DNA from 3 places in the Thermomonospora cellulosilytica genome. Region 1 is predicted to be linked to each of the others. Evidence: riboswitches for the same ligand, from Rfam matches in the RefSeq annotation. Region 1 holds a riboswitch; each other region holds the start of a gene.
What was found. Region 1 has a riboswitch for cyclic di-AMP ahead of HNR21_RS01820 (C40 family peptidase). Riboswitches for the same ligand answer to the same signal wherever they lie in the genome.

Region 1 (3,265 bases):
CCGCTTGACGACCTCTATCCGGCCGCCTAGCGTTCCGTGCCGTAACGCACCATGACCATGCGCCGATCATCGACGCCGGGTGGTCGGGGACACGGAAAGGGATGGGCGGAAGAGGCTCGACATGACCCATTCCGGACACGACCGCCTCCGCCCCGGCGCGTACGGCACCACCCGGCCCGGGTCCCGGCGGACGCCGGCTCCCGGCCCGGGTCCTCCCCGCACGCCGCGGGCGCCACGGGCCCGGCGGGGTCCTCTCCCTGAATGGTTACCCAACGCCGCCCGCGCGCGCCACACCTCGGGGGCATCGGCCGAATTCGGCCACATCGGAGCCGGTGAACGCTCCGATGCATCTGATCCGCCGGGAGAACGGCGCCGCCGCTCTCCCACAACCGCACATTACGCGCACCCAGTCGGCTGTTGTGGGCCGGTCGACAACTCCCTCACCCCGCAACCAGCGCGTACCGACCAAGGCCTACCCGTACCTGTGCGGCACCCGGACCGAGCCGGGTCCGCATCCCCGCGGTCATCACCACGGACGAGGGAGGACGGAGTGGAACAGGCCACACTCGCACGTCGTGGCACCGAGGAACCGCGCCTCAGCGAGGACGACATCCGGCTGCTCGCCCAGATCGCCACCGGCGTCACCGCCGATGTCGCGGCGCGCCGGCTCGAGCTGAGCGCACGGACGCTGCGGCGGCGGTTGCGGACCATCTGCGACAGGCTGGACGTGAACACCCCCATCGAGGCCGTCGTGTGGGCGGCCCGCAGGCAGCTGATCTGACGGGCGCCGGGCACGGAGCCCGGGGCCGGCGTCACGGGGGATCCGGGCGGGCGCACGACGGGGTGCGCCCGCCGCAGTGCTTCAGGCCACAGTGCTTCAGGCCACCCGGACCGCGCCCGCGTACGGGCGGCCCGCCAGCGACGAGATCTTGACCACGTCACCGGTCTGCGGGGCGTGGATGAACTTGCCGTCCCCCACGTACATCCCCATGTGGTGCAGGTCGGAGTGGAAGAACACCAGGTCGCCGGGCTGCAACTGGCTGCGGGAGATGTGCGTGCCGGCGTTCCACTGGCTGCCGGTGTAGTGCGGCAGGTTGATGCCCACCTGCTTGTAGGCCCACATCGTCAGGCCCGAGCAGTCGAACGCGTTCGGCCCCTCGGCCCCCCACACGTACGGCTTGCCGAGCTTGGACATCGCGTACCGCAGCGCCTGGGCGGCCTTCCCGGTGCCCACGACCGGCAGCTTGGCCAGCGCGCTCGGGTCCCGCTTGACGACCCGGTCGCGGACCTTCTCGTACAGCTCGGTCACTTCCTTGCGCTGCCGTTCCAGATCCGCGCGCAGCTTCTCGACCTGCGCGGCGCGGTTCTCGGCCGACTTGCGGGCCCGCTGGGCGGCCTGCATGGCCTGCAGCATCCCCTGCACCTTCACCCCCTCCTGGGTGGAGAAGTACTGCAGGGTGGCGGCCTGGTCGAGCACCCGCTGGGGGTCGCCGCCGCTGATCATCGCCACCGCCGGGTCCACGCCGTTCTGCATGTAGCTGCTGGCCGCCAGGCTGCTGACCTTCTGGCGGATCTCCTCCAGCGCCTCCTCCTGCCGCCGGGCGTTGGCGGCGGCCACCTGGGCGGCCCGCCGCGCCTGCGACAGCTGGACCTTCAGCCCGTTGTACTTCTCGGTGAGCTGCTCGAGCCGGTCGGCGAGCTTGAACGCCTGGTCGGTGAGCTCCTTGGTGGAGGGCTCCGGCTCGGCGTGCGCCGGACCCGCCGGGACGAGCGCCGAGGCCGCCAGCACGGTCCCGGCCAGCCCGGCCAGCACGGTGGTCCGCCACCGGCCGCGGGCGGCGCGGGGTGGGCGTCTGCCTCCTCGCCCGGCCGGACGGGCCGCGTCCCGCGGGGCGGATGGGGGACCCTGCGGATCGGGTTCGGGGCGGATGGACTCCACTCGGTCTCCTCTCCTGGTCCGCCTACCGGGTTAGCTGACGGGTTCGGGCAAGGAGAGCCCTACCGCGGTCGGCGCGCCGGGCGCCGGAGCGGACTCACCCCAGGGGCGCACCCTCCATTGGGTCCGACGGAGCGTTCGCTCCTGCCTGCCCAGGGGCATCAGATGGGTCCCCGGCTCCGCCGGGCATCGGGGCGCCCGACGGACTCGGCGGTCTCAGCACAGGACGCGCTGATGTCAGCGTCGCAGACTAACGGAGTCCGCCGACCCTGCCAACAGGAACGTCCGAAGACCCAGCTCGGCGGGGCACCGGCACAACGGCGGGCCGCCGGGACCGATACGCTCCCCTGTTCGTGGAGGTCACGATCAGGCGGGCGCGAACGGCCGACGTCCCGGCGATCCGCCGGCTCATCGACAGGTACGCCGGCGACGGGCGGACGCTGCGGAAGTCGACCGTGACCCTCTACGAGGACGTGCAGGAGTTCTGGGTGGCCGACGACCGCGAGCTCGGCGTCGTCGGCTGCGGTGCCCTGCACGTGATGTGGGAGGACCTCGCCGAGGTCCGCTCCGTCGCGGTCGACGAGCGCTGCGGCGGCCGCGGCATCGGGCACCGGATCGTGACCCGGCTGCTGGAAACCGCACGGGAACTCGGCGTGCGGAGGGTGTTCTGCCTTACCTTCGAAGTGGAGTTCTTCCGCCGTCACGGCTTCCGCCCGATTCTGGGCACTCCGGTGTCGCCAGAGGTGTACGAAGAACTCCTGCGTTCTTATGACGAAGGCGTGGCCGAGTTCCTCGATCTCGACCGCGTCAAGCCGAACACCTTGGGCAACACCCGGATGCTGCTACGCCTGGAGGAGTGACCGAAGCGATGAGCGACCCGTACCGCGGGGGACAGCCCTACAACCCGCACTGGCAAGGCGGAAGCCCCCCGGGGCAGTGGCAGCGGCCGCCGCAGACGCAATGGCAGCCCCCGGCCCATCACGGCGGCGGGTACGGCGGTTATGACCACGTTCCGGCGGGCGGCCTGCCGCTGGCGCCGATTGTGCGGCGGGCGGGCGCCCGGCTGATGGACAACGCCCTCGTGGCGGTGTTCGGATTCGCGCTCGTGCTGCCGATCGCGTGGGGCGTGATCGGGTTGGACGCGCCCGGCAGCGATACCCGTACCGAGGGCGGCGTGTGGAACTGGCCGATCATCATCACGCTGTTCGTGGTGCTGGCGGTGCTGCCTTTCCTCTACGAGGCGGTCCAGCTGGCGTTGTGGGGGCATACGCTCGGCAAGCGGATGCTCGGGATGAGCGTCGTGCGCGACGACGGCGAGCCGATGACGAT
Region 2 (3,265 bases), 1.1 Mb from region 1:
CACGTTCAACATCGCGACGTCGATCCCCTCCAGGAAGATCGCGCCGCACAGCACGAACAGCACGCCCCAGGCCCGCCCGTCCATCCGGGCGTCCGTCGTGGACATCGGCCCACTCCTCTCCGCACACGGAACCGGCCGGTATCGGAACATGGGGCCGGTTCCTTCTTGTAACCGACAGCATCGTCAGTCACCATGAGGAGTCATGGAAGAAGGCACTTCGAAGTCCCCTGGTAACTGCTGTGGTACCGGCCCCGACCAGGAGGCCTTCCAGTGGGACACCCGTGAGGACTGCGAGGTCCGGCAGATCCTCGACCGGATCGCCGACAAGTGGTCGCTGCTGGTGATCGCCCTGCTGGACCGGCGTTCCCTGCGCTTCACCGAGCTGCGCCGCAAGATCGACGGGATCAGCCAGCGGATGCTCACCCGCACCCTCCGCCAGCTCGAACGCGACGGCCTGATCAGCCGCACCGTCCACCCCACCGTCCCGCCCCGGGTCGACTACGAGCTGACGCCCCTCGGCCGCACCCTGCACGCCACCATCCAGGCCCTGGTCACCTGGACCGAGGAGCACCAGAACGAGATCGCCGCCGCCCGCGCCGCCTACGACGCCCGCGAGGCCGCCGAACGGGAGGCCCAGCGCCGCGAGGCCGCCGAACGCGACGCCATCGCCCACCAGGCCCTGGCCGCCCTCCGCTGACCTTCCGCGCCGCGGAACGCGAAACGCCCCGGCCGGGCGAACCCGGCCGGGGCGTCGAAGACCAGCGGCTAGTGCTCAGAACACCGAGATGTGCACGTGGTCGTAGTGGTTCTGGGTGATGGAGCCGCGGTCGGACATGGTCTTCCAGCCGGGGCTGCGCAGGTCGTAGATCCGCTGCTTCCAGATGATGTACTTGATGCCCAGCCGCGAGGCGTTGTTGATGGCGTACTGGGCGACCGCGTCGCCGTGGGCCAGCCGGTCCGACGAGGGCATCCGGCCCGCGGTGCTCTCCATGAAGTCGCAGGCGCGCCCGGACCCGTGGTCCAGGGGGTCGCCGGGGCGGGTGCAGCCGATCATCGGGAAGGGGCCCAGCTCGGCCTCGATCTCGTTCTTGACCTTGATCATCCGGGGGGTCATCCCGCCCGCGCCGACCAGCGGGGACTCCGGCTTGTACTTCTTCAGCAGTTGCTTGACCCGCTCGCGCTGCTTGGAGATCTCCTCGATGTCGTTCTCCAGCTTCTTGATCTTGGCCTCGGCCTCCCTGCGGGCCTGGTCCTGCCGGCCGACCAGAACGGCGATCTCCCGGACCTTGGCGGCCTTCTGCTCGGACAGATGGCGGGCCAGCGAGGCGTTGCTGAGCAGCCGGTTGGGGTCGTCGCTGGCCAGGATCTGCACCGTCATGTCGACGCCGTTGCTCATGTACTGGGTGGCCGCCATCTCGGCCACCACCCGCCGCGCCTCCTCCAGGTCCTTGCCGAGGACCTGGGCCTTCTTCAGCGCGTTGTTGGCGTCGCGCCGGGCGTCGCGCAGCTGCTCGAGGTTGCCCCCGTACTCCTTCTCGAGCTTCTGCATCTCCCTGGTGAGCTGGCGGACCTTGGCCGCGCCCCCCGGCTCCGCGGCCATCGCCCCCGGCGAGGTGGAGGACGTCAGCAGGAACGCCCCGGCCGCCGCGGCGAGCGCCAGGGCCGTGCGCCGGAGTCCGCGCCGCGGCGCACGGGTGCCACGAGTGGAGTCAGGGGTCTCCACGTGCTCTCCTCTCTTGTTCGCCTACCGGGTTAGCTGACGGGTTCGGACCGGGAGGTCGGCCCTGTCGCGGCCGGACGGGCCGTGAGTTCACCCCGGATCTACGTTGGGTCCCCGGTTCCCGCGGCGGGCTGGCACCGCGGGATTAGGCTGCCGGCGTCCCTACGGCATGCCGACGGCCGGACGCCGCGGGCGTTCGGCCGGTGAGCGAACCGTATGACACCGAAGTGCACTTCGCCAAGATTAAACCCCTTGCGCAGCGGCAGTCGCTATGACCTCGATGACCGCTTATCGACCTGTGCTCTCACCTGTGGCCGGGCCATCCTACGTGAGAACGTTCACACCCCGCCCCGCGGCGGTGACGGCCCGTGTCAGCCCTTGGTCAGGTCCGCCCGGTAGCTGAGCGTGGTGCCGGTCCGGGCCCAGGCGTACTCCAGACGGCCGTTCGGCTTGCGGGTCACCACCACGTCCCCGGGGGTGACGGTCTTGCAGGGCGGCTGCGGCCTGAGCGTCATCTCCAGCCGGCTGCCGGTGCCGCGGGTCAGGGTGAGGGTGCACTGGCAGCCGCGCGGGTAGACGGCCCGCGCAACGGTCTCGCCCGCCTGGAAGGTGACCCGGATCTGGAACGACGCCCCCCGCCTGGAGTTGACCGCGGTGCCGCTCCAGGTCCCGGCGAACGCCTCGGGGATGCTGCTGACCGGCCGGTTGTCGGCGGCCTGCTGGGACGTCCCGGAGGCGCCGCCCGCCGGGCTGGAGTCGCGCAGCTGCGGCCACAGCACCAGGGCGATGATCACGATGCCCGCCAGCACCCCGACGGCCAGCGAGATCAGCACGCCGAGCGGCCGGTTGGCGCCCCCGCGACGCGGCGGCGCGGCGCTCGCCGGGGGGACCGGGGGCACCGGAGGGTACGCCGCCGTCGGGTCGGCGGCGGCCGGCTGCTGCCACGGGATCAGCGGCGGCTGCCCCGGCCGGTCGTCCGGACCCGGACCGCCGGGCTCGCCGGACGGGAACACCGGCGCGCCCAGCACGGCGGTCTCCCCCGGCCGGGGCGGCTGGGGCGGCGCGTACGGAGGGTCGGCGACCGTGGGCGGCGCGGGCTCCTCGGCGGCGGGCAGGGGCGGCGGGGCGGGCCGCGGCGGGCGTTCGGCGGCCAGCGACCGGGCCTCGGTGACCAGTGGCTCGGGCACGGTGGCGACGGACGGGCTCTCCTGCCCCAGCAGGCGGTCCAGCAACTGCCGGGCGGTCGGGCGGCGGGCCGGGTCCTTGGCCATCGCCTCCCGCACGATCCCGCGCAGCGGCTCCGGCAGCGGCGAGTAGTCCGGCTCGTCGTACAGGATCCGCTGGATCACCGCCTGCACCGTGTCGTCGCCGAACGGCATCCGCCCCGACGCGGCGAACAGCATCGTCGAGCCCCAGGCGAACACGTCGGCGGCCGGGCCCGCCTCGGTCCCGCTGAGCTGCTCCGGGGCCATGTAGGCGGGCGTGCCCGGCACCCCGCCCGCCAGGGTGAGCCCGCTGAGGTCCATGGCCCGGGCGATGCCGAAG
Region 3 (3,265 bases), 120 kb from region 1:
GAGGAACGGGGCGGTGCGGCGGGTGTACTCCATGTAGGAGTCCTGGCCGCCGGGGGCGAAGCGCAGCAGGTTGAGCATGACCACCGGACCGCCGGGGTCCTCGTCCATGAGCCGCTTGAGGTCCTTGCCCGTGGGATCGACCGCCATGACGCCCTCCTCGTCGTCGCCGAACGGCGTTCAGTCTGGCACGGGCGGGCCGGCGGGCGGCGATGAGGGCCTGTGGGGCGGCCTGCTTTATGGAAGTTCGCAACCAGGACGGTCGGCGTGTTGTCTCCCGGCACAGTCGTGCACGCCGCCGAGCGGTTCCCGGTCGCGGGCCTTCGAGGCGTTCGAAGGCTGACCCGGCCGGGCCTGACGGGGAAGAGGGCCCGGCCGGGTAGCCGGTCAGCGGACGGCGGCGCCGTGTTCGGACTCGGCGATGATCGAGTCCCAGAACTCCAGGTCCTCGGTGTCCATCCGGGAGATCTGGCCCCAGAACTCGCGGTCCTCGGCCTCGGCCGCGACGGCGGCGCTGACCAGGGGCATCGCCACGGTCTGGGCGTCGGCCGCGGTGAGGTCGGCGGGGGCGAGGTCGGCGGGCAGTTCCACCGGGGCGCGGTGGTGGCGGCCGCGCTTGCGGAGCCGGACCGGGGAACTCGTGGGGAGCTTCGGCGCGGAGAGCGCCGGGAGCCTGGCCGGGAGGCGGGTCAGGACGCTCCTGCCCACGGCGAGCGCCACGGTGCCGGCGACGGCGACGGTCAGGACGTCGGCGAACACCGGTGCGTCCGGGACGGGCGGGAGGAGGCCGTCCCGGGCCTCGCCGACGCCCTGCACGGGCCTGCCGCCGGTGTCGCCGCCGATCTGCTCGACGGAGGCGGGGGCGGCGTGCTTGGGCCGGTACTTGACGGCGGTGTCGCCGGAGCGGGAGCCGCCGCCGATGACCTCCTCGACGGAACGGCCGGGGACGTGCACCTTGGCGGGGTAGCCGTAGCCCACGATGTTCTGGGGGGAACGCACCTGCCGCTTGAGGTAGATGCCGTCGCTGTTGGCCTCGATGGTGTGGATCCGGTCGCCCTCGACCTTCTCGACGATCCCCACGTGGTCGATGTTGTCGATGCTCTTGGTGCCCGACCAGTCGAAGAAGACGATCGCGCCGGGCTCCGGCTCGGTGCCCCAGGCGCCCTTACGGGCGAACCACTGGGCGTGGAAGACCGTGTAGGCGAACTGGCCCGCCCATTCGGTCACCCCGGCCTTGTCGGCGGCCCAGGCCAGGAACATGTCGCACCAGGGCGCGGTGGCGAAGTAGGAGCTGTTGTCGACGTTCTTGCCGTACCAGTCGCCGTACTTTGTGTACCCTCCCGATTTCTCCGTGTAGCCAAGCTCGGCCTTGGCGATGTCGAGCAACTTTTCCCCGATGGGATCCATGCGCTCTCCTTCGAGACCGCCTACCGGGTTAGCTGACGGGTTCGGGCCAGGAGTCGCCCTACCGCGCACGGCGGATTCACCCCAGGAAGCGTGGGTCCCCGGCTCCCGCGGCGCGATGTGAGGGGTTCGGCGCCGCCGGGACTCGGCGTCCGATCCGCACCGCCCGGGATGGCGGTTACCGACGGACCGGTATCACGGAAAGGTACAGACCTATTAAAAATAGGACAACCTGGATCAAGGAGCCCCAAAGGTAAAATCACTCAGCGTGGCGACTGCGTCGCCCAGCGCACGGAAGCCCGGGTGACCGGACCGGCGGCCCGCCGGTCCGGCCGTCCCCCGAGCCTCAGCCCGCGCGCAGCGCGCCGGACGAACCGGCCTCCTGCGGCCTGCACCGCTCGGCCAGGATCCGGGCCAGCGGCTCGCGGCGCACGCACGCGGCGAACGAGAACGAGTCGGCCAGCGCGTCCAGCTCCCCGTCGTCCAGGCCGCGGAACAGCTCGGCGTACTCCACGGTCAGCGGCTGCGAGAACAGGATGTGCCGTACCAGGTCCTCGGTGTACTTGCGGCGCCCGAACGGATAGGGGTCGTAGTCCGGGAACTGCTCGTCCATGAACGCGTGCAGCGGATCCACCACATGCCTGATGCCCTCATCGGTCGACCCCCAGTGGTCCGCGCCCAGCCGCGCCTTCTTCGCCATGAAGTCGCCGAACCGCCGCGCGTACGCGCTGTCCGGCGCGATGTGCACCAGCCCCTGCAGCCCCACGTCCTTGTAGGTCCACAGCGACCAGCCCGCCTCGTGGGCGTCGTAGATGTCGAGCTGGTCGCGCAGGATCTGGTACCGCTGCTCGTCCCGCTCGGGGTCGCCGGTGTAGACCGGGCCGAACTCGCCCACCCAGATCGGCGTCCCGGTGCGGCGCTGGTACTCGGACCGCTCCAGGAACTTGCGCTCCAACTGGTCGCGGTCCACCCACACGCCCTCGGTGTAACCCGGGTACGGCCCGCCGTACACGAACCCCGCCAGCGCATAGTCGTGGCAGGTGTAGACGGTGTTCTCCCACGGGTCCCCGAACATGTCGAACCGGGTCGAGTAGGTGTTGCCGTCCAGGAAGATGACGTGCCGCGGGTCCACCTCGCGGACGGCCTGCACCAGCCGGGCGTAGAACGGCCCGATGATCTCCCCGGTCGGGTCGGCGGGCTCGTTCAACAGGTTGTGCCCGGCCACCCACGGGTTGTCGGCGTACCGTTCGGCCATCACCCGCCACAGGTTGACCAGCCGGTCCTGGAAGTGCCGGTGCTCCCAGAACGCCGGCAGGTGGGTGGGGTTGTCGCTGTGCCAGTGGTGGTTCTGGCAGCCGGGCGCGGCGTGCAGGTCCAGCACCGTGTAGATGCCGTGCCGGGCGCACAGGTCGATCACCCGGTCCAGGTGCGCGAACCCCTCCTCGAGGATCTCGAACGGCGCCCGGTCGTCCTCGAAGTGCCGGTAGTTCAGCGGGATCCGCACGCAGTTCAGCCCCAGCGAGGCCAGGAACGCCGCGTCCGCCTCGTCGAAGAACACCGTCAGCAGCCGGTCGAAGAAGCGGTGGTAGCGCTCCTCCCCCAGCACCTGGCGCACCGTCCGGCGCATCAACGTCTCGTTGGCCGGATAGCCGGTGATGAAGTTCTCCATGTTGAGCCAGCCGCCGAGCCCGACGCCGCGCAGGCGCACCGGGGTCCCGGAGCCGTCGACGAGCCGGGCGCCGGCCACCCGGAGGAAACGCTGGTCATCGGTCATGAGCACTCCGTTTCTCGAACACGTTGTCGCCCGCCGTCCGGCAGAGGCGTCACTTGCCGAACCCGGCGGTCAGCCCGCTCACCAGGCGGC

Region 2: another riboswitch for cyclic di-AMP. It lies ahead of HNR21_RS07185 (coiled-coil domain-containing protein); the one in region 1 lies ahead of HNR21_RS01820 (C40 family peptidase).
Region 3: another riboswitch for cyclic di-AMP. It lies ahead of HNR21_RS02340 (CHAP domain-containing protein); the one in region 1 lies ahead of HNR21_RS01820 (C40 family peptidase).

What each region holds. Positions count from the first base shown of each region.
Region 1 covers NZ_JACJII010000001.1:360,327-363,591, reverse strand. The annotation lists gene HNR21_RS01825 (LuxR family transcriptional regulator) at 551-781, shown strand; gene HNR21_RS01820 (C40 family peptidase) at 878-1,939, opposite strand; cyclic di-AMP (ydaO/yuaA leader) riboswitch at 1,943-2,159, opposite strand; gene HNR21_RS01815 (amino-acid N-acetyltransferase) at 2,290-2,796, shown strand; gene HNR21_RS01810 (RDD family protein) at 2,805-3,265, shown strand, end outside.
Region 2 covers NZ_JACJII010000001.1:1,468,047-1,471,311, reverse strand. The annotation lists gene HNR21_RS07195 (MFS transporter) at 1-105, opposite strand, end outside; gene HNR21_RS07190 (winged helix-turn-helix transcriptional regulator) at 203-697, shown strand; gene HNR21_RS07185 (coiled-coil domain-containing protein) at 773-1,723, opposite strand; cyclic di-AMP (ydaO/yuaA leader) riboswitch at 1,727-1,867, opposite strand; gene HNR21_RS07180 (serine/threonine-protein kinase) at 2,092-3,265, opposite strand, start outside.
Region 3 covers NZ_JACJII010000001.1:481,828-485,092, forward strand. The annotation lists gene HNR21_RS02335 (DUF1330 domain-containing protein) at 1-147, opposite strand, end outside; gene HNR21_RS02340 (CHAP domain-containing protein) at 385-1,404, opposite strand; cyclic di-AMP (ydaO/yuaA leader) riboswitch at 1,407-1,546, opposite strand; gene HNR21_RS02345 (glycoside hydrolase family 5 protein) at 1,748-3,175, opposite strand; gene HNR21_RS02350 (carbohydrate ABC transporter permease) at 3,225-3,265, opposite strand, start outside.